DNA from 3 places in the Trujillonella humicola genome. Region 1 is predicted to be linked to each of the others. Evidence: predicted binding sites of a transcription regulator. Region 1 holds the regulator's gene; each other region holds the start of a gene.
What was found. Region 1 encodes LexA, which represses DNA repair genes until DNA is damaged. Its sites were predicted from a motif close to TCGAACANNTGTTCGA; they were not measured.
Positions count from the first base shown of each region.

Region 2: ACK586_RS07275 (HNH endonuclease signature motif containing protein) is a predicted target of LexA. The motif match lies at 700-715, and genes of this name have one in related genera.
Region 3: ruvC (crossover junction endodeoxyribonuclease RuvC) is a predicted target of LexA. The motif match lies at 3,920-3,935, and genes of this name have one in related genera.

Region 1 covers NZ_JBJNRJ010000032.1:35-7,510, forward strand. Annotated here, with positions in the region: gene ACK586_RS15755 (LysM peptidoglycan-binding domain-containing protein) at 172-426, opposite strand; gene lexA (transcriptional repressor LexA) at 990-1,766, shown strand; gene ACK586_RS15765 (SMP-30/gluconolactonase/LRE family protein) at 1,802-2,935, opposite strand; gene ACK586_RS15770 (phosphatase PAP2 family protein) at 2,889-3,653, opposite strand; gene hflX (GTPase HflX) at 3,728-5,224, opposite strand; gene ACK586_RS15780 (hypothetical protein) at 5,397-5,600, shown strand; gene dapF (diaminopimelate epimerase) at 5,614-6,531, opposite strand; gene miaA (tRNA (adenosine(37)-N6)-dimethylallyltransferase MiaA) at 6,528-7,476, opposite strand, start outside.
Region 2 covers NZ_JBJNRJ010000009.1:58,858-66,333, reverse strand. Annotated here, with positions in the region: gene ACK586_RS07280 (PQQ-dependent sugar dehydrogenase) at 1-217, opposite strand, end outside; gene ACK586_RS07275 (HNH endonuclease signature motif containing protein) at 925-3,228, shown strand; gene ACK586_RS07270 (PH domain-containing protein) at 3,433-3,789, opposite strand; gene ACK586_RS07265 (helix-turn-helix transcriptional regulator) at 3,841-4,662, opposite strand; gene ilvD (dihydroxy-acid dehydratase) at 4,755-6,476, shown strand; gene ACK586_RS07255 (putative bifunctional diguanylate cyclase/phosphodiesterase) at 6,575-7,476, shown strand, end outside.
Region 3 covers NZ_JBJNRJ010000018.1:25,037-32,512, reverse strand. Annotated here, with positions in the region: gene secD (protein translocase subunit SecD) at 1-1,045, opposite strand, end outside; gene yajC (preprotein translocase subunit YajC) at 1,053-1,406, opposite strand; gene ruvB (Holliday junction branch migration DNA helicase RuvB) at 1,579-2,703, opposite strand; gene ruvA (Holliday junction branch migration protein RuvA) at 2,700-3,356, opposite strand; gene ruvC (crossover junction endodeoxyribonuclease RuvC) at 3,341-3,901, opposite strand; gene ACK586_RS11570 (YebC/PmpR family DNA-binding transcriptional regulator) at 4,032-4,781, opposite strand; gene pdxT (pyridoxal 5'-phosphate synthase glutaminase subunit PdxT) at 4,778-5,440, opposite strand; gene ACK586_RS11560 (heparan-alpha-glucosaminide N-acetyltransferase domain-containing protein) at 5,452-6,576, opposite strand; gene pdxS (pyridoxal 5'-phosphate synthase lyase subunit PdxS) at 6,596-7,476, opposite strand, start outside.

The DNA.
Region 1 (7,476 bases):
ACCACTGGCCAGGATCCCAACCACCGCAACCAGCCGGTGCGGTGCTCAGCACCCTGACACTGAGGGACGGTAGGTCGGCCGCCCCCGCCTCCCGGCGGACCGCAGCACCCCAGGGGTTGACGAAGATCGGCGACAGATTCGTCGACGCCACGGATAGACCTCCCCGCCCGATCACGGGACCTCGAGCACCTGCCCGGGCACCACCACGGCACCCTCCAGGTCGTTCAGCCGCTCGATCGCGTCGACCACCGCGCGCACGTCCTCCCCCGGGTCGGCCACCGCCGCCGCGATGGACCAGACCGTGTCCCCCGGCGCCACGACGACGCTGCTCCCGCCGGCGAGCTCGAGCCCGCTGCCGCTCCCCAGCACCGCGGACAGGACGAGCAGCGCGAGTGCGGACGCCGCGACGGCCAGCGCTGTCAGCACGACCCGCCCACGCCGGGTGAGTCGCAGCGGCCCGTTCCCGCACGGCGCGGGAACCCGCCGGCCCGATCGCACCCGCCCGGCGCCGGTCGCCGCCGCCCACGGAACGGGCCGCGCGGCCGGCCGCACGGTGTCACGGCGCGGCGGCGGCGCGCCTCCCGGGCGGACGCGCGACCGGACCGCCGCGCGTTCGCTCCCCGGTCGCCCGGGCCCGGCGACCCCCGAACCGGGCCCACCCTGCCGGCCGGACGGGACTGCACCTCCGCCGTGCAACCGTCCGCAGACCCCTGCCTCGCGCACCGTGCCCACTCCCGCGCCTCCTCCACGACGGCCACCGCGCACCGGCGGCCCATCGAACAGCCGTTCGAATCGAACGTCTGTGCGATGTCTACCGCACCCCGCCGACAGGAGCGAGCCCGACACGGTCGACTTCGAACATGTGTTTGAGAAGCCGGCCCGAACGCGCTACCGTCCGGGCACGCCTCCGGAACGGCCGGGCGAGGACCGCGGCCGGGCGAGCGGGGCGGACGGACGAGCCGTCACCGGACGGCCGGCGAGGAGGAGACGTGGCGGGCAGCAGCGGGACGTCGGGGGGGCGCGGCGGGTCGCGCCGCGCGGGCGGCACGGCGACCGGCACGCCGTCGGCCCCCACCGCGGAGGTCCGGACCTTTCCGGACCGGGGCGAGGCCGGCGATGGTCTGACCCAGCGGCAGCGGCGCGTCCTGGAGGTCATCCGCGACTCGATCGACCGCCGCGGATACCCGCCGTCCGTACGCGAGATCGGCGAGGCGGTGGGCCTCTCCTCGGCCTCCTCGGTCGCCCACCAGCTGTCGGTGCTGCAGAAGAAGGGCTGGCTGCGGCGCGACCCCAACCGCCCCCGCGCCCTCGACGTCCGGCTCCCCGGCGAGATCGCCGCCGCCGGTGCGGCCGCGCCGCCTCCGCCGGTCGCCGAGGACGCCGCGAGCCCGGCGCCGACCTACGTGCCGCTCGTGGGCCGGATCGCCGCCGGCGGTCCCGTGCTCGCCGAGCAGGCGGTCGAGGACGTCTTCCCGCTGCCCCGCGAGCTGGTCGGCGAGGGCACGCTCTTCATGCTCAAGGTGAGCGGCGACTCGATGGTGGAGGCGGCCATCTGCGATGGCGACTGGGTCGTCGTCCGGCAGCAGCCGACCGCCGAGAACGGCGAGATCGTCGCCGCGATGATCGACGGCGAGGCCACGGTGAAGACCTACAAGCGCAAGGACGGCCACGTGTGGCTGCTGCCGCACAACCCGGCCTACGAGCCCATCCCCGGCGACGACGCGACGGTGCTCGGCCGTGTGGTGACGGTGCTGCGCCGCGTCTGACCTGGAGCCCGGCCGGGTGAGGTCCGGCGCTGGGGTCAGCTGCGGGTCGGCCCGGCCGGCGGCGTGCTCCGGCGGCGTCGCCGGCCCACGAGCCACATGATCGCGGTCGCCAGGGCGGCGGCGAGGAGACCGGCCGTGAGCGGGGAGACGCCGTCCTCGGTCTCGGTGAGGACGTCGGCCAGCGAGCCGTCCGGCGCTCCGGTGGCGCCGGCCGGCGCGGTCGTCGTCGGCACCGGGACGACGCTGACGACGCTCGGGAGCCCCTCGCTGGCCACGACGACCGCGGTCCCGTCGGCGGAGAAGCTGATCGCCTCGCCCTGCGGAGACTCGGGCAGAGCGACGCGGACCGGATCGCCCGCCAGCGCCCCGACGACGTCGGAGCCGGTCAGCGGCCACACGTAGGCGTCGGTGTACGTGCGCAGCGCCAGGGCGGAACCGTCCGCGGCAACCGCGCCGCCGGTGACCAGCAACTGACCGGCCCGGCCCACCGGCCCGCCCGGGGTGCCGGTCAGGGTGAGGTCCACCGAGGCGACCTCGACCAGCCCGACGGTGCCGTTGGGCTCCAGTGCAGCCACCGGCCGGAAGACGTCGCTGGAGCCGAGCACCTCCTTGGTCACGATGTAGGGAGTGCCGTCGGGGGCCAGCAGCAGCGCCTCGGCGTCGTGCGGGCCGTCGGGGTAGGTCAGCCGGTGGACGGCGGTGGAGCCGTCCGGGCGCAGGGCGATCAACGCGACCGTCTCGCGGGTGCCGGTGTTGTCCCCGGTGTCGGCCAGCCAGACCGTGCCGTCCGTCCCGACCGCGAGGTCCTCGGGGTCGAAGGGATCCACGTCCGCCTCGTGCACGCGGATCACCTGGCAGGCCGGGTCGAGGGCGAAGACCTGCACGAGGTCACCGCCGTCGTTGATCGCGAGCATGGTGCCGTCCGCCCCCACGACGAGGCCGGACAGCTCCGTCAGCCGGGGATCGGTGATCTCGCACTGCGTGGTCGCCGGCGCGGCCTCCTCGGCGAGCGCGGCCGGTGCGAGCGCGACCGAGGAGCACAGGACCAGCGCCGGCCCGCCGACGGTCAGGAGGGCGGCAGCGAGCCCCGCGCCGGCCGAGCCTCGGGACGCGCCGGAGCCGTCACGGCGACGCTGGACCCCCGTGGTCCGATCGGCGCGGTGCGGCACCTACCCAGCGTGACAGGACCAGCGCGTCCACCGCGTGAACCACGCCCAGCAGGACGACACCCACGGCGGCGCCGGCGACCGCGTCGCTGACCCAGTGGAAGTTCAGGACGATCATCGCCAGGCCGCACAGCACCGGGCCGACGACCGCGAAGAACCACAGGATGCGCTGGGCTCGCGCGGGCAGACCGAACTCGACCGCCTGCCAGCGCGCCACCCCCCACAGCAGCACCGCGTTGGCCACGTGCCCGGAGGGGAAGGACTCGCCGTCGGGATGGTGCAGGAACTGGCCGCCAGCGAAGGCAGGCGCGGTCCGGCCGATCCCCCACTTCAGCTGGTAGACGACCACGCTCAGCAGCACCAGCGCGAGCACCACGCGCAGCAGCGGCACGACGGTGCGGTACCGAACGAGGAGCCAGCCGACCAGGCAGGCGAGGACGAGCAGCATCGTGCCCCGGCCGCCGATCTGGGTGACCAGCCACAGCGGCTGGTAGGCCGCCGAGTCACGCAGCCCCCACTCCGCCACCTGGTCGGACACCCGGTGGTCCACCCGCTCGGTCAGCCCGTGCCCCAGGAGGTCGAGCGTGAGGAGGGCGGCCACGGCGACCGCGATGAGGACCGCCCACCACGTCGGCCGGCCGGCGGACACGACCGGAGGGTGCTCGGGCACCGGTCGCCGGAGCATGGCCGGGAGGGAGCGCCGCACCACGCCGCTGGTCACCGGGTCACGGTACCCGGCCGTGACCCGATCGTGACCTCGGCCGGGCCGGTGCGCCGCTGCACGGGGTGGCCGGGTCAGGCGACCGGGCCGGCGAACTCCCCGAGGGCCGCGGCGAGGGCACCGTCGACCCGCGCGGCCAGCCGGGTGCCGCCGGACTCGTGGCTCTCGCTGAGCACCTCGCCGTCCCGGTGCACGCGGGCCACCAGGTCGCCGCGGTCGTAGGGCACCAGCACGTCCACCTCGATCTCGGGGTGCGGCAGCCGCGCGGCCAGGATCTCCCGCAGCCGCTCGATGCCCTCCCCGGTGCGCGCCGAGACCCACACCGCGCCGGGCAGCGCCTGGCGGAGGGTGAGCACGTCCTCCTCGGTCATGGCGTCGACCTTGTTCACCACGATGAGCTCGGGGACCGACGAGGCGTCGATCTCCTGGAGGACGACGTGGACGGCGTCGATCTGGCCGACCGGGTCGGGATCGGACCCGTCGACGACGTGCAGCAGCAGGTCGGCGGCGGCCACCTCCTCCAGGGTCGACCGGAAGGCGTCGACCAGCTGGTGCGGCAGGTGGCGCACGAAGCCGACGGTGTCGGTGAGGGTGTACTCGCGGCCCTCCTCGGTCTGCGCGCGGCGGACCGTGGGATCGAGAGTGGCGAACAGCGCGTTCTCCACCAGCACGCCCGCGCCGGTGAGCCGGTTGAGCAGGCTGGACTTGCCGGCGTTGGTGTAGCCGGCGATCGCCACGCTCGGCACGGCGTTGCGGTCGCGGTTGGAGCGCTGGGTCTGCCGGGCGGTCGCCATGCCGGCGATCTCCCGGCGCAGCTTGCTCATCCGCGAGCGGATGCGCCGCCGGTCGGTCTCGATCTTGGTCTCGCCGGGACCGCGGGTGCCGATGCCGCCACCACCGGCGACGCGTCCACCGGCCTGCCGGGACATCGACTCACCCCAGCCGCGCAGCCGCGGGAGCATGTACTGCATCTGCGCCAGCTCGACCTGGGCCTTGCCCTCCCGGCTGCTCGCGTGCTGGGCGAAGATGTCGAGGATCAGCGCCGTCCGGTCGACGACCTTGACCTTGAGGATCTTCTCCAGGGCGTTCAGCTGGCCCGGGGTGAGCTCGCCGTCGCAGATCACGGTGTCGGCGCCGGTCGAGGCGACGATGTCGCGGATCTCGGCCGCCTTGCCGGAGCCGACGTAGGTGCCTGCGTCGGGGGTCGGGCGCCGCTGGCTGACGGCCTCGAGCACCTGGGATCCGGCCGTCTCGGCCAGCGCGGCGAGCTCGGCCAGGGACCGGTCGGCGTCGGCCTGCGTGCCCTCGGTCCACACCCCGACCAGCACCACGCGCTCGAGGCGCAGCCGGCGGTACTCGACCTCGGTGACGTCGGCGAGCTCGGTGGACAGGCCCGCGACGCGGCGCAGCGCGCCGCGCTGCTCGAGGTCGTAGCTCCCGGTGGTGTCGTCGGGCTCGTCCCAGCGGCCGGCCGGACGCACGGCCTCCTCGGCGGGCGGGGTGGCGCCGGCGGCACGCTCGGCGCGGTCCTGCGCGTCGGCGAGCACGGCGCGGTTCTGTGCGGTGGTCATCGGCTCCAGCGTGGCATGCCCGTTCCGCCCGGGCACCTGAGTTGTCTCTTCCGTGGAGATCACTGCTCGTGTCATCGGTGGGTACAACGCCGGCGGAGCCCGCATGCATCCCGCCCCCGTGCGGGTAGGGCCGTCCCGACAGGGAGAGGACACCGGACACGAGGAGGCACCCGTGAGCACCAGCAGCAGCGAGGGGCTGGACGACCCGGGCCGCGACCCGGCAGGGCTCGACCCGCCGCGCAACCCGTTCGGCGGCCCGGACCAGGACACCGGCCGCGGACGGCCCCGGGGCACCGGCAACGTGGGTCCGGCGGACAAGCCCGAGGCGCCGACCGACGAGCCGGAGACACGGGCGGACACCCCCGACCGGCCCTGATCGGGGGAGCGGGTCAGGGCCGGTCGGCCGGCCCCTCCAGCCACTCGGCGGTGAGCTCGCCGACGGCGACGACGGCCGCCGGGCCGCGCAGCACGGTGGTCTGCGGCGAGACGTCGACGGTCAGCCGGCCGCCGGGGACGTCGACCACGACGGTCCCGGCGGCCGCGCCACCGGCGACCAGTGCGGCGTAGGCCGCGGCGCACGCACCGGTTCCGCAGGAGCGGGTCTCCCCCACCCCGCGCTCGTGCACCCGGAGCCGGACGTGCGCGTCGGCGCCCTCGACGTCCCGGCCCTCGGCTGCCCCGCGCAGCACGGTCACGAGCTCGACGTTGACGCCGTCGGGGAACAGCGCCGGGTCGACCTCCGGCCGGCCGGAGAGGTCCAGCGCGTCGAGGTCGACGTCGGTCAGGCAGGCCAGGTGCGGGTTGCCCATCGACACCGCGAGCCCGTCGAAGCGGTGCCCGCCCACCTCGGTCGAGCCGCGGCCGAACTCCCGGGCCGGGCCCATGTCGACCCAGTAGGTCCCGTCGTCCCCCGCACCCACCCGGCGCGGTCCGCCCCGGGTGCCGATCCACACCCCGTCGGCGCACGCGGCCCGGTCGAGCAGACCCTCGGTGACCAGCACGTGCAGGAACAGCCGCACGCCGTTGCCGCACATCTCGGCCAGGGAACCGTCGGCGTTGCGGTGGTCCATGAACCACTCGCAGCGGTCGAGGTCCTCGCCGAGCACCGCCGCGGCGTCGGGGACGTGGATGCTGCGCACGACCCGCAGGACGCCGTCCCCACCGAGGCCGGCGCGGCGGTCGCAGAGCCGGCGGACCATCGCGGCGTCCAGCCGGTCCTGCGGCCAGCGGTTGCCGTCGGGGTCGGGCAGGACGACGAAGTCGTTCTCCGTGCCGTGCCCCACCAGGACGCGGTCGTGCGTGCTCACGGGTCCTCCTCGCCGGCGCCCGCCGGTCGCGTGCGCGGCGCTGCTGTGCTGCTGCACGGCTCACCGCCGCGCACCCGGTCCAGGGTACGGCCGGTGATCACCGCGGCGACGGCGTCGGCCAGGTCGGGCCGCCCCGCGTCGAACCAGCTGGTCGCGGGGTCGCGCCGGAACCAGGAGCGCTGACGGCGCACGAAGCGCCGGGTGGTGGTGACGGTGCGCTCCCGCGCCCCCGCGGCGGAGAGCTCGCCGTCCAGCTGGGCGAGCACCTGGGCGTAGCCCAGCGCCCGGGACGCGGTGGGGCCCTCCCGGAGCCCCTCGGCGGCCAGCGCCTCCACCTCGGCGACGAATCCGGCGGCCCACATGCGGTCGACCCGGCGGGCGATCCGCTCGTCCAGCTCGGCCGGCTCCCGGTCCAGCCCGACGACCACGGCCGGGTAGTGCGGGCGGGGCTCGGGCAGCGAGGCGCGGAAGGGCCGACCGGTCAGCTCCACCACCTCCAGGGCGCGGACGATCCGCCGGCCGTTGCCGGGCAGCACCGCCGCGGCCGCGGCCGGGTCGACCGCGGCCAGGCGGGCGTGCAGCGCGGCGGGCCCCACCTCGGCCAGCTCGGCCTCCAGCCGGGCGCGCACCTGCGGGTCGGTCCCGGGGAAGTCGAGCTCGTCGAGGACCGCGCGCACGTACAGGCCGGAACCGCCGACCAGCAGCGGGAGCACGCCGGCCGCCCGGAGGCGGTCGATCTCGGCGCGCGCGCGGTCCCGGTACTCGGCCACCGACGCCGGCTGCCGCACGTGCCACAGGTCGAGCAGGTGGTGCGGGACGCCGCCACGCTCGGCGAGGTCGGGCTTCGCGGTGCCGATGTCCATGCCGCGGTAGAGCTGCATGGAGTCGGCGTTGACGACCTCACCGCCCAGCCGCCGGCACAGCGTGACGGCCAGGGCGGTCTTG
Region 2 (7,476 bases), on a different contig from region 1:
GTGCGCCCTCGCCCGGCTGGCCCGACGGAGGTCCGGAGGGCGGCGGCGGTACCCGGCCCTCGGTGGGCGGGGCCACCTGGGGAGGTGCGCCCTCGGGGAGTGGCCGCCAATCGCCGGACGGCTCGTAGCTGTCGTCGCTGCCGCAGCCGGCGACCACGGCTGCCAGGAGGAGCGTGCCGGCCAGCCGGGACGCCCGTCGTCCGCGCTCCCGCCTCACGCCTCAGACAGTACGTGCGCTGCGTGCCCGCCGGGGGCGACGCCGACGGCGCGGGGAACCGGTCGTCGGGTGGTCGGGCGGCGTGAGGGGGTGCCATGAGGGCCAGCGTGCCCGTCGGCTCGGACGGGGAGCGCGTGGACGTCCACAGGGAGCTGGTTCATCCACAACAGCGTCTTTGCTGGTCAGGCGCCCGTCGAGGCGCTAGTATCGAACACGTGTACGAGGCGTCGGCGGTTGACGGTGACGGTGTCCTGTCGCCGGTCGAGGTTGCCGTGGGCGAGTTGGTCGAGGGGTTGGCGGACAGTCGCTGGGAGGTCCGCCGGCCACCGGGTCAGTGGATCCTGGAGGCGTTCCACCCGCACGGGAGCGGCGCGCTGGTTGCCGCGGTCGGTCGCGCGCTGGCGGAGTCGGCGGCGGCAGAGACCCCGTCCGCCTCATCGCCCGCCTCCTCCACGTCCGCTTCGTCCCCGCCGTCCACCTCGTCCACCGCGTCTTCCACGTCCACCTCGTCGGGTGGGGCCGCGTCAGCGTCTGCGCTGTCGGGAGGAACCGCGCACGCTGCCCCGTCGGGCGATGGCATCGCGTCTTCTGCGGTGTCCGCCGATGGCCCCGCGGTGGAGGTGCCGCCTGCTGACGGTGCGGCGGTCGGTGCGCCGGCCGGCGCGGTGGTGCCGTCTGCGGCTGGCGTGTCGTCGGTGGATGGGCGGGTGCGGTTGCTGGAGGAGGGGGCGGGCTGGCTGGACGTGGCGGTGGATCTGGAGCAGGGGTTGGCGCAGTTGGCCGGGGCGCGGGTGCGGGCGGTGGCGGCGTTCGCCCGGTGCCGGCCGGCGGCCTGGGACCGGCAGCCCGGGGAGGTGGGGGCGGCGTCGGCGGCGTCGCGGGCGGCGCGGCCGGCGGTGGTGGCGGCGGTGAGTGAGTGGGCCGCCGATGAGCTGGGCGCGCGGTTGCGGTTGCCCGGGCCGGCCGCGGCGGAGTTGCTGGTCGAGGCGGTGGAGCTGGTGGAGCTGTTGCCGGGCACGCTGGCGGCGTTGGAGGCCGGGGACATCTCCTGGGCGCAGGCGCGGGCGTTGGTGGAGTTGCTGCGGCCGGTGGCGGTGGGCAAGAAGGCGGCGGTGGAGGCGCGGGTGTTGCCGCGGGCGCCGGGGCAGACGGTGACTCAGTTGCGCCAGTGCACCCGGCGGGCGATCGCCCGGATCGACGCCGATGCGTTGCTGCGCCGGCTGGAGCAGGCCATCCGGGAGCGGAAGGTGACCCGCCAGGCCGGGCAGGACGGGATGGCGGTGTTGTCGGCGTGGCTGCCCGCGCCGGTGGCGCGGGCCTGCTGGGAGGTGCTGCGCGCCCACGCCCGGGCGTGCGCGGTCGACGCGGAGGGGCGGGCGGATCCGCGCAGCCTGGATGAGCGGATGGCCGACTGCCTGGCCGATCTGATCCTGCGCCCCGACGCCGCCGGCCGCTCTCCGGTGCAGGTGCTGCTCACGCTGGTGGCCTCGGTGGACACGCTGACCGGGACCGGGCCCGACGCCGATGAGCCCGGTGAGCTGGAGACAGACACGGTGCCGGCGGCGCTGGTCCGCGAGCTGGCCCACACCCTGGGCCTGCTGCCCCGCCCCACGACCCAGACCACTCCCAGCGACCCGACCCAGCCGGCCGACCCGACCGACCCGGCCGACCCGGCCGACCCCGCCGACCCGGCCGAGGCGGCTGATCCGGGCGATCCGACTGACCCGGCCGAGCCGGCCGAGGCGGGTGAGGCCGCGCCGGGCGCAGACGACCGCGCCGGGGACGGCTCGGACGAGCACGACACCGGCACCGGTGCCCGACCGGACTCCGCCGCCGGAGGCGACAGCAGCGGCAGCGGCGGCGACACCGAGGGCGCAGGCGGCGGTAGCGGCGGCGACATCGAGGGCGACGGCACCGGCGGCGACGGTGACGCCGAGGGCGAGGACGGCGGCACCGGCGGCGGTGGCGCCGAAGCCGGTCGTGTCCGCGGCGCCGAGGACCTGCCCGCTCGTGCCGAGCCGACCTCGACCGGCCTGACCCCCACGGAGCCGGCCCCCGCAGAGCCGGCCCCCGCAGAGCCGACCCCCACAGAGCCGGCCCCCACAGAGCCGACCCCCACAGAGCCGACCCCCACAGAGCCGACCCCCACGGGGCCGACCCCGGCAGAACAGGCCCCGGCGCCCCCGACCCCGGCGCCCCCGGCGCCGGCCCCGGCGGACTCGACCTCGGCCGAGGGTGCGGCGGGTCTTCCCGCGGCGGAGGTCGCGGCGGGTGCCCGGGCTTCCGCCGCGCTGGCCGCCGCCGGCGCCGCACCGCCCGGCCCGGCCGGGCAGGCGGCGACCGCCGGGGCCCGGCAGGCGCTGGCCGCGCTGCTGGACCTGCGCCGGCTCACCGACACCGCACTGGCCCAACGCCCCCGCATCGCCGTCGTGGACAACCTCACCGGCTGCCTGCTGGCCCTCACCGACAGCATCGAGCTGCGCGCAGCAGCCCGCGACGGCGCCGGGCTGAGCCCACCACCGGACACCGACGGCTACCGCCCCTCGGCCCCACTGGACCGGTTCGTCCGGCTACGCGACCGCCGCTGCCGCTTCCCCGGCTGCCGCGCCCGCGCCCGCCGCGGCGACCTGGACCACCGCGTTCCCCACCCGCTGGGCCCCACCGCCCACCACAACCTGGAAAGCCTCTGCGAGCACCACCACCGGCTGTCCCACCAAGCACCGGGCTGGCAACTGAGCGGCTGCTCCGACGGCGGCCTGGTCTGGACCCTGCCCGGCGGCACCACCATCACCACCGTCCCACCCCGCTTCGGCACCGACGACGGCAGCCAACCCACCCCCACCGGCACCGGCACCGGCGCCGACCCGGCCAGCGACGACCTGTCCAGCGACGACCTGCTGCGCGACGACATCCCCTGGTACCGCCTCACCCCCACCCAACGCCGCGAACGCATCCGGCTCGCCGTCTGCGGACGACCGGCCCGCCCCGGCGACCCACCCGCACCCTTCTGAGAAGGAGTCGCAGCACGTGAGCAGCACGTGAGCAGCACGGTGGACGGGCGGAGCCTGCGGATACACGGGGAACGCAGCCGCAGGAGTGTCGGCCTCCCCGGCGTCCACGTGCACCCTGCTGAGCGGCTCCCGACGAGCAGCTCGCCGGATGGGGCGGAATCGAGCGGCCGGGGCGCGATGAGCAGGCCCCTGGCGGAGAGCCGCTCAGCCGCGAGGCGGGGCGGGGACGTCGATCCGGCCACCGGACAGCGCCGCCAGCCGTGGCAGGTCCCGTGCCCGCAGCACCGGCAGGCGGACCTCGGTGCCGCGGGTCGTGACCAGCCACAGCCCGGCGCGGTCGTCGACGCGGATGCCGGCCACCTCCCGCCACGGCACCCGGCGCGCCCCGACCACCGATCGGGCGGTCACGGCCTCGTCATCGATGTCGACACCGACCCGCAGCACCCACGCGGCCGCGACCAGCGGGATGAGCAGGAAGACCAGCGTCCACACCGCAGCTGCAGCCAGCGGCAGGACGCAGACCAGCAGCACGACGACGGGCACCAGTGCGGTGCGGCTCATGCGCAGACGGACGGGGGCGGCGGCCACGCTTCCCGATGCTCCCAGACGCGCTCACTCGCGGAGCCGGCGCAGCCGATCGGCGGTCTCGCTGCCCGGGGCGGCCGTGTAGACGACGAGCTGCACACCCGGGGCATCGGCAGGCGTCAGCTGGTGGTGATCGAGCAGCAGCGTGCCCACGGTCGGGTGCTCGAAGCGCCGCTCGCCGGCGCTGAACCGGTCGACGTCCCGGCTGGCCCAGCCCGCACGGAAGTGCTCGCTGGCCGCCTCCAGCCGGGCCACCAGGGCGAGCACCTCGGGATCGCTGAGCCGGGCGCCGGCCTCGGCGCGGAACTGGGTGAGGAACCGGCGGCTGTCGGTCTCCCAGTCACCGAGCAGGGCGCGGACCGCCGGGTCGGTGAAGACCAGCCACAGCAGGTTGCGGTCGGCCGGCGCGGCGGCTGCAGCGCCCGGGTAGAAGCGGGCGTAAGCGGTGTTCCAACCGACGATCGCCCAGCTCGCGGTGATCGCGTAGGCGGGCGAGGGATCCAGGGCATCGAGCAGCCGCTGCAGGTGTCCGGGCAGCCGGTCGGGACCCGACGCCGGCGCCGGAGCCCGGTGCCCGGTCAGCCGCAGCACGTACTCGTGCTCGGCGGCCGACAGCCGCAGCGTGCGGGCCAGCGCGTCCACGACCTGGCGCGACGGGTTGATGTCCCGCCCCTGCTCCAACCACGTGTACCAGGTGTGGCTCACCCCGGAGAGCAGCGCGACCTCCTCGCGGCGCAGCCCCGGCCCCCGTCGCCTGCCGGCTCCCGGGACGCCCGCCGTCTCCGGGTCGACCTGCTGGCGGCGGGAGCGCAGGAAGGCGCCGAGCTCGCGGCGGGCGGCGCTGGGCACGGCGATACCTCCCGGTGCCAGGACTGGTGGTGGTGATACCAGTATCAGCGCTGTCTCGGCTCGCCCGGGCCCGGCGCCTACGCTCTGGAGTCGTGACCACGGTCGAGACAGAGCCCACCGCCAACGACGCCCGCGCGGCCACCGTCGACGTCAAGCCCCGCAGCCGCGAGGTGACCGACGGCATCACCAAGGCGCCCGCCCGCGCGATGCTGCGCGCGGTCGGCATGGGCGACGACGACTGGGAGAAGCCGCAGATCGGCGTCGCCTCGTCCTGGAACGAGATCACCCCGTGCAACCTCTCCCTCGACCGGCTGGCCAAGCGGGCCAAGGAGGGCGTGCACGCCGCCGGCGGCTACCCGCTGGAGTTCGGCACCATCTCCGTCTCCGACGGCATCTCCATGGGCCACGAGGGCATGCGCGCCTCGCTGGTCTCGCGCGAGGTCATCGCCGACTCCGTCGAGACCGTCATGTTCGCCGAGCGCCTCGACGGCTCGGTGCTGCTGGCCGGCTGCGACAAGTCCCTGCCCGGCATGCTCATGGCCGCCGCGCGCCTGGACCTCGCCGCCGTCTTCCTCTACTCCGGCTCCACGTTGCCCGGGAAGCTGGGCGACCGCGACCTCACCCTCATCGACGTCTTCGAGGGCGTCGGGGCCTGCGCCGCGGGCCGGATCACCCGCGACGAGCTCACCGCCATCGAAAAGGCCGCCTGCCCCGGCATGGGCTCCTGCGGCGGCATGTACACCGCCAACACGATGGCCAGCGTCGCCGAGGCCCTGGGCATGAGCCTGCCCGGCAGCGCCGCCCCGCCGGCTCCCGACAGCCGCCGCGACGCGTTCGCCGTCGCCTCCGGCGAGGCCGTGGTCAACCTGCTGCGCAAGGGCATCACCGCCCGCCAGATCATGACCCGCGAGGCGTTCGAGAACGCGATCACCGTGGTCATGGCGCTGGGCGGCTCGACCAACGCCGTCCTGCACCTGCTGGCGATGGCGCACGAGGCGCAGGTCGAGCTGACCCTCGAGGACTTCAACCGGATCGGTGACCGCACCCCGCACCTGGCCGACGTGAAGCCCTTCGGCCGGTACGTGATGACCGACATCGACCGGGTCGGTGGCGTGCCCGTCGTCCTCCGGGCGCTGCTGGACGCCGGCCTGCTGCACGGTGACGCGCTCACCGTCACCGGAAGGACGATGGCCGAGAACCTGGCCGAGATCGCCCCGCCGGACCTCGACGGCACGATCGTCCACGCGATGAGCGACCCGATCCACAAGACCGGCGGGCTGACGATCCTGCGCGGCTCGCTGTCCCCGGACGGCGCGGTCGTGAAGTCCGCCGGCTTCGACGCCGAGGTCTTCGAGGGCACCGCGCGGGTCTACGACGGCGAGCAGGGTGCGATGGACGCCGTCACCGAGGGCACGCTCCGGCCGGGCGACGTCGTCGTCATCCGCTACGAGGGGCCCAAGGGTGGCCCCGGCATGCGCGAGATGCTCGCGGTCACCGGCGCGATCAAGGGCGCGGGCCTCGGCAAGGACGTCCTGCTGCTCACCGACGGCCGCTTCTCCGGCGGCACGACCGGCCTGTGCGTGGGGCACGTCGCGCCGGAGGCCACCGACGGCGGCCCGATCGCCTTCGTGCGGGACGGCGACCGGATCCGCCTGGACCTGGCCACCCGGACGCTCGACCTGCTGGTGGACGACGACGAGCTGGCCCGCCGCCGCGAGGGCTGGCAGCCGCTGCCGCCGCGCTACACGACCGGCGTGCTGGGCAAGTACGCCAAGCTCGTCGGCTCGGCCGCGACCGGCGCGATCTGCGGCTGAACGGGGCACGCTGACCCGCGCGGGCGGGCGCACCCCCAAGGGGTGACCCCGCCCGCGCCGGGCTCCAGACGCCCTCACGCACCGCCGAAGCCTGCGGTGTGGACAGGCAGAGGTGGGCCCTGCTCGCGGGTGCCGCAGCGGCGCTCGCGGCGTGCGCCGTCGCCGCCGTCCTGCCCTCCCTCGCCCGCGTCGGTGACGTGGCCGTGGCCACCGCCGGGGTGGGCGCGGCCGCCTGGATCGCCCGCGCGACCTGGCGCTCCCAGGAGGGGGCCCGCGGCTGGCGGCTCATGGTGGTGGCGACGCTGTTCCCGGTCGCCGCCTTCGTCGCCTACCTGCTGGTCGCACCGACCGACCCGCTCGACACCGTCCTGCTGCGCTGGGTGCCGACCGTGCCCGGCTACGTCCTCGCCGTCGCCGCGCTGCTCACCCTGGCGCCCCGCGAGCGCCTGCGCAGCGGCGTCCGCGGCGTCGTGGAGGTGGCGCTCTTTGGCGCGGCCTGCCTGACCGGCATGCTGCTGCTGATCTTCGGCACCCAGGGCACCTGGGCGGCCACCCCCGTTCCCGGGCGGTTCGTGCTCGTCGCCGCCGTCGTCGCCACCTCGGCGATGCTCGTGGCCGCCCTCGTCCTGCTGGCCGCCGTCGAGAGCCACCGCCAGCCCACGGCCCTGGTCCTGCTCGGCGCCGCCATGGCCCTGACCGCCGGCCGCGGCCTCGCCACCTCCGCGACCCTGAACGGACTCGACGGCGCGCTCACCGCCAGCCGCTTCCTGGTGGTGGTGGGTCTGGCGCTGCTGTCGCTGGCCGCCGGCATGGACCCCGGCCCGGGCCGCGCCCCCGCGGTCCGGCCGCGCACCGGGCGGTCGGTCCGGCTGGGCTCGGTCCTGCCCCACCTGGCCATGCTCGTCGCCGTCCTCGGCGTCGGCGTCACCGCGCTGCTCGACCTGCGCCCGACCAGGGCAGCGGTCGTCGGCGCCGTCCTGTGCGTGGCCCTGGCCGGTGT
Region 3 (7,476 bases), on a different contig from region 1:
AGAAGGTCAGCGGCAGGGCGCCGTAGCGCAGCTGGTTGGCCAGCTCCTCGGCGCCGGCCTGGTCGAACTGCCCGGTGATCGTCGTCGGGTTGCTGGTGATGGCCGACTGGATGACCGGCGCGGACACGACCCGCTCGTCGAGCGTGAACGCCACCTGCTCCTGCTGGTGGGCGATCGTGTACTCGGCCCAGGTCTGCTCACCGTTGCCGTTGAAGTCCAGCAGCACGATCCACTCGCCGGTGCCCTGCTGCGTGCCGGCCCGCGCGTCCTCGATCTCGGTGCCCTCGATGATCGCCGGGCCCAGCAGGTACTTGCCCTGCCCGTCCTCGGTGCAGGCCGCGACGTAGGAGCCGGGATCGGCGGGCAGGACCGGCTCGTCCTGCGCATCGCAGCGCAGCGCGTCGTAGGCGGGTGCCGCCTCCTCGGCGCTCGCCGCGACCGCCGGCGTGGTCGGCTCCGCGGGATCGGCCGGGGGCGCCGAACCGTCGGTGGGCGCGGTGCCGTCGGTGGGCGCGGTGCCGTCGGTGGGCGCGGTGCCGTCGGTGGGCGCGGTGCCGTCGGTGGGCGCGGTGCCGTCGGTGGGCGCGGTGCCGTCGGCGGGCTCCGCCGGGGCGTCCGGAGCCGACCCGGTCACCGTGTTGTCCAGCGTCGAGCACAGGCCCGTGAGATCGGTCACCGACGGGCAGATCACCGGCCGGAACCTCAGCTGGGCGGTCTGGCCGAGCTCGCGGGCCTGCTCGCCGTCCTCCCCGGGGACCGAGATGACGATGTTCGTGTTGCCCTCGGTGACCACCGAGGCCTCGGCGACGCCCAGGCCGTTGACGCGCTGCTCGATGATCCGGCGGGCCAGCTCCAGGTCCTCCGGGTCGGGTGCACCCCCGCCGGGCGTCTGCGCCGACAACGTCACCGTGGTGCCACCGCGCAGGTCCAGCCCCAGCTGCGGGGTGCGGGTGTCGCCGGTGAAGAACACCAGGGCGTAGAGCCCGGCGACGATCAGCAGGAACGCGGCGAAGTACCGGCGCGCGGGGAGCTGGCGGTTGGCCACGGGAAGCTCAGCGGTTCTGGTCGGCGGGACCGCCGTCGACGATGCCCGGGGTGTCGTCGCCAGGGGTCGCACCGTCGGTGGAGGTGGCGTCGGAGCCGGCGGTCACCGGCTTGCGCACCTCGAGGATGGCCTGCAGCGCGAAGGTGACGACCACCCCCGGCGCGACCTCGACGTCCACGGTGGTGTCGGTCTTGCCCGACACCGTGCCGTGCATGCCGCTGGTCGTCATGACGGGCGTCCCCGGCTGCAGGGACTCCTGCATCTGCTGCTGCTGGGCCGCCATCCGCTTGCGCTGGCGCGCCGGCATCACGATGAGCAGCACGAAGGCCAGCGCGAGCAGGATCAGGGGAAAGAACTCCACGGCAGGGGTGCCTCTCTACCGCGCCGGGACTGCGCGCGGTCGGTGCGATCCGGGACGGGACCGCTCGGGTACGTCGGCTGTTCACATCACTGGGGCGCGCAGCGACCAGCCGTGGAGCGCACGGCCGGCCGGACCGTCTCCTCGGTCGAGTTGCGCGCCAGCGACAGGCAGTCTAGGCGTCGAAGAGCGGTTCGGGGTCCGGGCGCGGGGCCAACGTGACGGGTGAGCCGCTGCCGAGCGGGAGACCGCCGCGCGGGAGCGGCTGACCGAGGTGCCGCCAGGCCGCCTCCGTGGCCACCCGGCCCCGCGGCGTCCGCGCGAGCAGGCCGGCGCGGACGAGGAACGGCTCGCACACCTCCTCGACGGTGTGCGACTCCTCTCCGACCGCGACCGCCAGGGTGGAGACGCCGACCGGCCCGCCGCCGAAGCGCACGACCAGCGCCTCGAGCACCGCACGGTCGAGCCGGTCCAGCCCGAGGTCGTCGACGTCGTAGAGGGCCAGCGCCGCCCGTGCGACCGCGAGGGTCACCCGGCCGTCGGCCTCCACCTCGGCGTAGTCGCGCACCCGGCGGAGCAGCCGGTTGGCGATCCGCGGGGTGCCCCGCGAGCGGCCGGCGATCTCCGCCGACCCGTCGGGGGTCAGCTCCACGCCGAGCAGCTCGGCGCTGCGGGCCAGCACCTGCTGCAGCTCGGCCGGCTCGTAGAACTCCATCTGGCCGACGAAGCCGAAGCGGTCGCGCAGCGGCCCGGTCAGCAGCCCGGCCCGCGTGGTGGCGCCGACCAGCGTGAAGGGGTTGATGTCCAGCGGGATGGCGGTGGCGCCGGGCCCCTTGCCGACGACGACGTCGACCCGGAAGTCCTCCATCGCCATGTACAGCAGTTCCTCGGCCGGCCGGGCGATGCGGTGGATCTCGTCGATGAACAGCACGTCACCGGGGCCGAGGTTGGACAGCATCGCCGCCAGGTCGCCGGACCGCTCGATGGCCGGCCCGCTGGTGATCTTCACCGAGGTGCCCAGCTCCGAGCCGATGATGAGCGCGAGGCTGGTCTTGCCCAGCCCGGGCGGACCGGACAGCAGCACGTGGTCCGGCGGCCGGCCGCGGCGCTTGGCTCCCTCGAGCACCAGGGCCAGCTGGCGGGCGACCTTCGGCTGGCCGATGAAGTCGTGCAGCGAGTGCGGGCGCAGCGCCGACTCGACGACGCGCTCCTCCTCGCCGGCCTGCGGGGACACGGCGAACTGGCGGCCGAGGTCGTCGTCGACCTCGGCGGGCAGCCCCCGGTCGAACGGCGCGCTCACGACCGCCCCAGGAGCTGGATGGCCTGCCGGAGCAGGGCGGCGATCTGCACGCCGCCGTTCTCCTGCTGCTCCTCGGCGACCGGGGCGAGAGCGGCGAGCGCCGTCTCGGCCTCCTTGCCCGACCAGCCCAGGCCCACCAGAGCCGCGGTGAGCTGGTCACGCCAGGGGGCGATCGGCGTCAGCGGCACCGTGCCCGCCGGCAGGGCGGGGCCGTCGAGCGACGTGTCGGTCGCGGTGGTGCCGAGCCGGTCGCGCAGCTCCAGGATCAACCGCTCGGCGCCCTTCTTGCCGATCCCGGGCACCTGCATGAGCGCCTTCACGTCGGCCATCGACACGGCGCGGCGCACCTCCCGGGGCGGGTGGATCGCCAGCACCGCCTGGGCCAGCCGCGGCCCCACCCCGTTGGCGGTCTGCAGCAGCTCGAACAGCTGCCGCTCGTCGTCGTCGGCGAAGCCGTAGAGGGTGAGCGAGTCCTCGCGGACGACGAGGCTGGTCGACAGCCGCGCGCTCTCCCCCACCTGCAGCCGGGCGATGGTGCCCGGCGTGCACTGCACGGCCAGGCCCACGCCGCCGACCTCCACCACGGCGCCGTCCGGCGACACCGCCGCCACCCGGCCGTGCACGCTCGCGATCACGGTCAGACCCCCTGCCAACGCGGGAGCGTCCGCGGTCGGACGCCCGCTCCGATTCCTCCGGCGAGGGCTGCGACGCGCAGCCGGTGCTGCGCGGGGCCCCGCCACACGTGGCAGACGGCCAGGGCCAGGGCGTCGGCCGCGTCGGCCGGCTTCGGCGCGGCGGCCAGCCCGAGCACCCGGGTCACCATGAGTGCGACCTGCTCCTTGTCGGCCCGGCCGCTGCCGGAGATCGCGGCCTTGACCTCGCTCGGCGTGTGCCAGGCGACCGGCCGGTCGGCCTGGGCCGCGGCCAGCGCCGCCACCCCGGCCGCCTGCGCGGTGCCGGTGGCCGTGCCCTTGTTGTTCTGGGTGAAGACCCGCTCGATGGCCACCACGTCGGGCCGGTGCTCGCGCAGCAGCGCGGTGACGGCCGTGTGCAGCTCCAGCAGGCGCAGCTCCAGCTCCAGCTCCGGCGAGCTGCGGACCACTCCCACGCCGACCGCGACCGGCCGGGCGCCGGGGCGGCCGTCGACGACGCCCCACCCGCACCGGGTGAGGCCGGGATCGATGCCCAGCACCCGCATGGAGCCTCCTGACCACTGCCGAACTGGTGTTCGACCGAGGCTAGCCGGTGCGGCCGACGACCAGCGCCGCAACACACCGATGACCGGCTCGCAGGGGCCCGCGCCGAGCGTGCGAGGCGGGAGGGGGGTCCTAGATTCTCTCGAGCACCTCGTCGGAGACGTCGTAGTTCGCGTACACGTTCTGTACGTCGTCGCAGTCCTCGAGCGCGTCGACGAGCCGGAAGACCTTGCCCGCGGTCTCCTCGTCCAGCTCGACGCTCACGCTGGGCACGAACCCGGCGTCGGCGGAGTCGTAGTCGATCCCGGCGTCCTGCAGCGCACTGCGCACGGCGACCAGGTCGCCGGGCTCGCAGACGACCTCGAAGGAGTCGCCCTGGTCGCGGACCTCCTCGGCGCCGGCGTCGAGCACGGCCATGAGGACCGAGTCCTCGTCGACCCCCTCGGCCGCCGGCACGACGATGACGCCCTTGCGGGAGAACAGGTAGGCCACCGAGCCCGGGTCGGCCATCGACCCGCCGTTGCGGGTCATGGCCGTGCGCACCTCCATGGCCGACCGGTTCTTGTTGTCGGTGAGGCACTCGATGAGGACGGCGACCCCGCCGGGCGCGTAGCCCTCGTAGGTGATGCCCTGGTAGTCGACGCCGCCGGCCTCCGCGCCGGACCCGCGCTTGACCGCGCGGTCGATGTTGTCGTTGGGCACCGAGCTCTTCTTCGCCTTCTGGATGGCGTCGAACAGCGTCGGGTTGCCGGCCGGGTCTCCGCCGCCGGTGCGGGCGGCGACCTCGATGTTCTTGATCAGCTTCGCGAAGAGCTTGCCCCGCTTGGCGTCGATCCCGGCCTTCTTGTGCTTCGTGGTCGCCCACTTGGAATGGCCGCTCATGGCGGTGGTCTCCTCTCCTCCCCGGCGACGGCGCCGGACCTGCGCTCCCGGGCACTGCGCACGATCTCGACGAACAGCGCGTGCACCCGGCGGTCCCCGGTCAGCTCGGGGTGGAAGCTGGTGGCCAGGAGGTCCCCCTGGCGAACCGCCACGATCTTACCGTCGCCCGGTCCGCCGACGACCCGGCCGAGCACCTCGACGCCCGCCCCGGCCTCCTCCACCCACGGTGCGCGGATGAAGACGGCGGGCACCGGCGGTCCGTCCAGGCCGGTGCCGGTGAGCTGCACGCGGGACTCGAAGGAGTCGACCTGCCGGCCGAAGGCGTTGCGCCGCACGGTCACGTCCAGCCCGCCGACCGTCTCCTGACCGGGCGGCGCGTCGAGCAGCCGGTCGGCCAGCAGGATCATCCCGGCGCAGGAGCCGTACGCGGGCAGCCCGGACCGGACGGCGTCCCGCAGCGGGCCGAGGACGCCGAAGCGGGTGGCGAGCTTGGCGATGGTCGTCGACTCCCCGCCCGGGATCACCAGCCCGTCGACCCCGGCGAGCTCCTCGGGCCGCCGCACCGGCACCGCGGGGACGCCCTCGGCGGCCAGCGCGGCGAGGTGCTCGCGGACGTCTCCCTGCAGGGCCAGCACGCCCACGACCGGTCCTCCACGCACGGCCGGCCAATCTACGGCGCGGGCGGCACCGCCCCGCGGGCAGCCGCCCCACCCGCCCGCGGCGGGCGCGCCGCGGCGCGCGAGCTCCGGGCGAGCACCCACTCGAGCGGGCCGCGGCCGACTAGCGTCCGCCACAGGGTCGCCGCGACCAGCGCGACGGCGCAGAAGCGCAGCCACAGGCCGGTCCCGGCGGGGAAGCCGGGGTCGATCAGCGCGATCGCCACCAGGTGCGCGGCGTACACGGAGAGGGCCAGGGCGCCGACGGAGGCGACCGGCCGGACCAGCCACGGCGCGCCGTCGGCCAGCGCCAGGCACAGCCCCAGCACGGCCAGCGCCACGCCGGTGGAGCCCACGACCTCGAACGTCGTCCCGCCGTGCGGCGCCGCGCCGCTGAGCCACGCCGGGTCGAGCTCCCCGACGTGCCGGTACCCCTCGCCGATGCGGTCGGAGGCCCGGCCGCCGGCCCAGGTGCGCGTGGTCAGCCACCCGCCCGCGTAGCCGAGCACGGCCAGCGCCGCGCCGGCGCCCACCAGGCCGGCCCGCGTCCGTGCCGCGCGCAGGTCGAGCCGCCCGACGGCGAGCCCCACCAGGACGAACGTCCACCAGATCAGCGCCGGGTAGAAGCCGGTGACGACGAGCCGGGCGAACGGCAGGTCCGTCCCGCCGCGCTCGGTGACCAGCTGCCCGGCGACGAGGTCCACGACGGGGGCGACGACGGCGAGCACCGCGGCGAGGACGAGCAGCCGGCCGGGTGGCCAGCGGAGGAAGGGCACGGCGAGCACGAACAGGACGGCGTAGACCCCGAGGATCACCGCGACGAACGTGCCGAGCAGCTCCAGCAGACCGCCGATCAGGAAGATCCACGCGGCCCGCACGAGCACGCGCACCCGCGCCCGGACCAGCTCCTCCCCCGCCGCCGGCTCCCGCCCGCCGGAGAGCAGGGCGATCGACACCCCGGCGAGGACGGCGAAGAGGACCGCCGAGCGCCCGTCGACCACGGCCGGCCACGTCGACGGGGCCCAGTCCAGCTCCGCGTCGCGCCCGATGCCCATGTGGGCGCCGAACATGCCCAGGACCGCGACGCCACGGGCGAGGTCCACACCGCCGATCCGGCCGCCGGCGGCCGCAGGGCTCACCGAGCCGCGGCGGGCCGGCTCACCAGCCGCGGGTGGCGAACCGCTCGGACTCCGGCAGCGTGGTCACGTTGATGCCGACCATCGCCTCGCCCAGGCCGCGGGAGACCTTGGCGATCACATCGGGGTCGTCGTGGAAGGTGGTGGCCTGCACGATCGCGGCGGCGCGCTGGGCGGGGTCGCCGGACTTGAAGATGCCCGAGCCGACGAACACCCCCTGGGCGCCCAGCTGCATCATCATCGCCGCGTCGGCGGGGGTGGCGATGCCGCCGGCGGTGAACAGCACGACCGGCAGCGCGCCGGTCCGGGCGACCTCGGCCACCAGGTCGTGCGGGGCGCGCAGCTCCTTGGCGGCGACGAACAGCTCGGTCTCGTCGAGGGTCGTCAGCCGGCGGATGCCGGCGCGGATGGCCCGCATGTGCCGCACGGCCTCGACGACGTTGCCGGTGCCGGCCTCGCCCTTGGAGCGGATCATCGCCGCGCCCTCGGCGATGCGGCGCAGCGCCTCGCCCAGGTCGGTGGCCCCGCACACGAACGGCACGGTGAACGCGTGCTTGTCGATGTGGTGCGCCTCGTCGGCGGGGGTGAGCACCTCGGACTCGTCGACGTAGTCCACGCCCAGGCTCTGCAGCACCTGCGCCTCGACGAAGTGCCCGATCCGCGCCTTGGCCATCACCGGGATCGAGACCGCCGAGACGATCCCCTCGATCATGTCCGGGTCGCTCATCCGCGCGATCCCGCCCTGCGCGCGGATGTCGGCGGGCACCCGCTCCAGCGCCATGACGGCGACCGCGCCGGCGTCCTCGGCGATCTTCGCCTGCTCGGGGGTGACGACGTCCATGATGACGCCCCCCTTGAGCTGCTCGGCCATGCCGCGCTTGACCGCGGTCGTGCCGGTGGCCG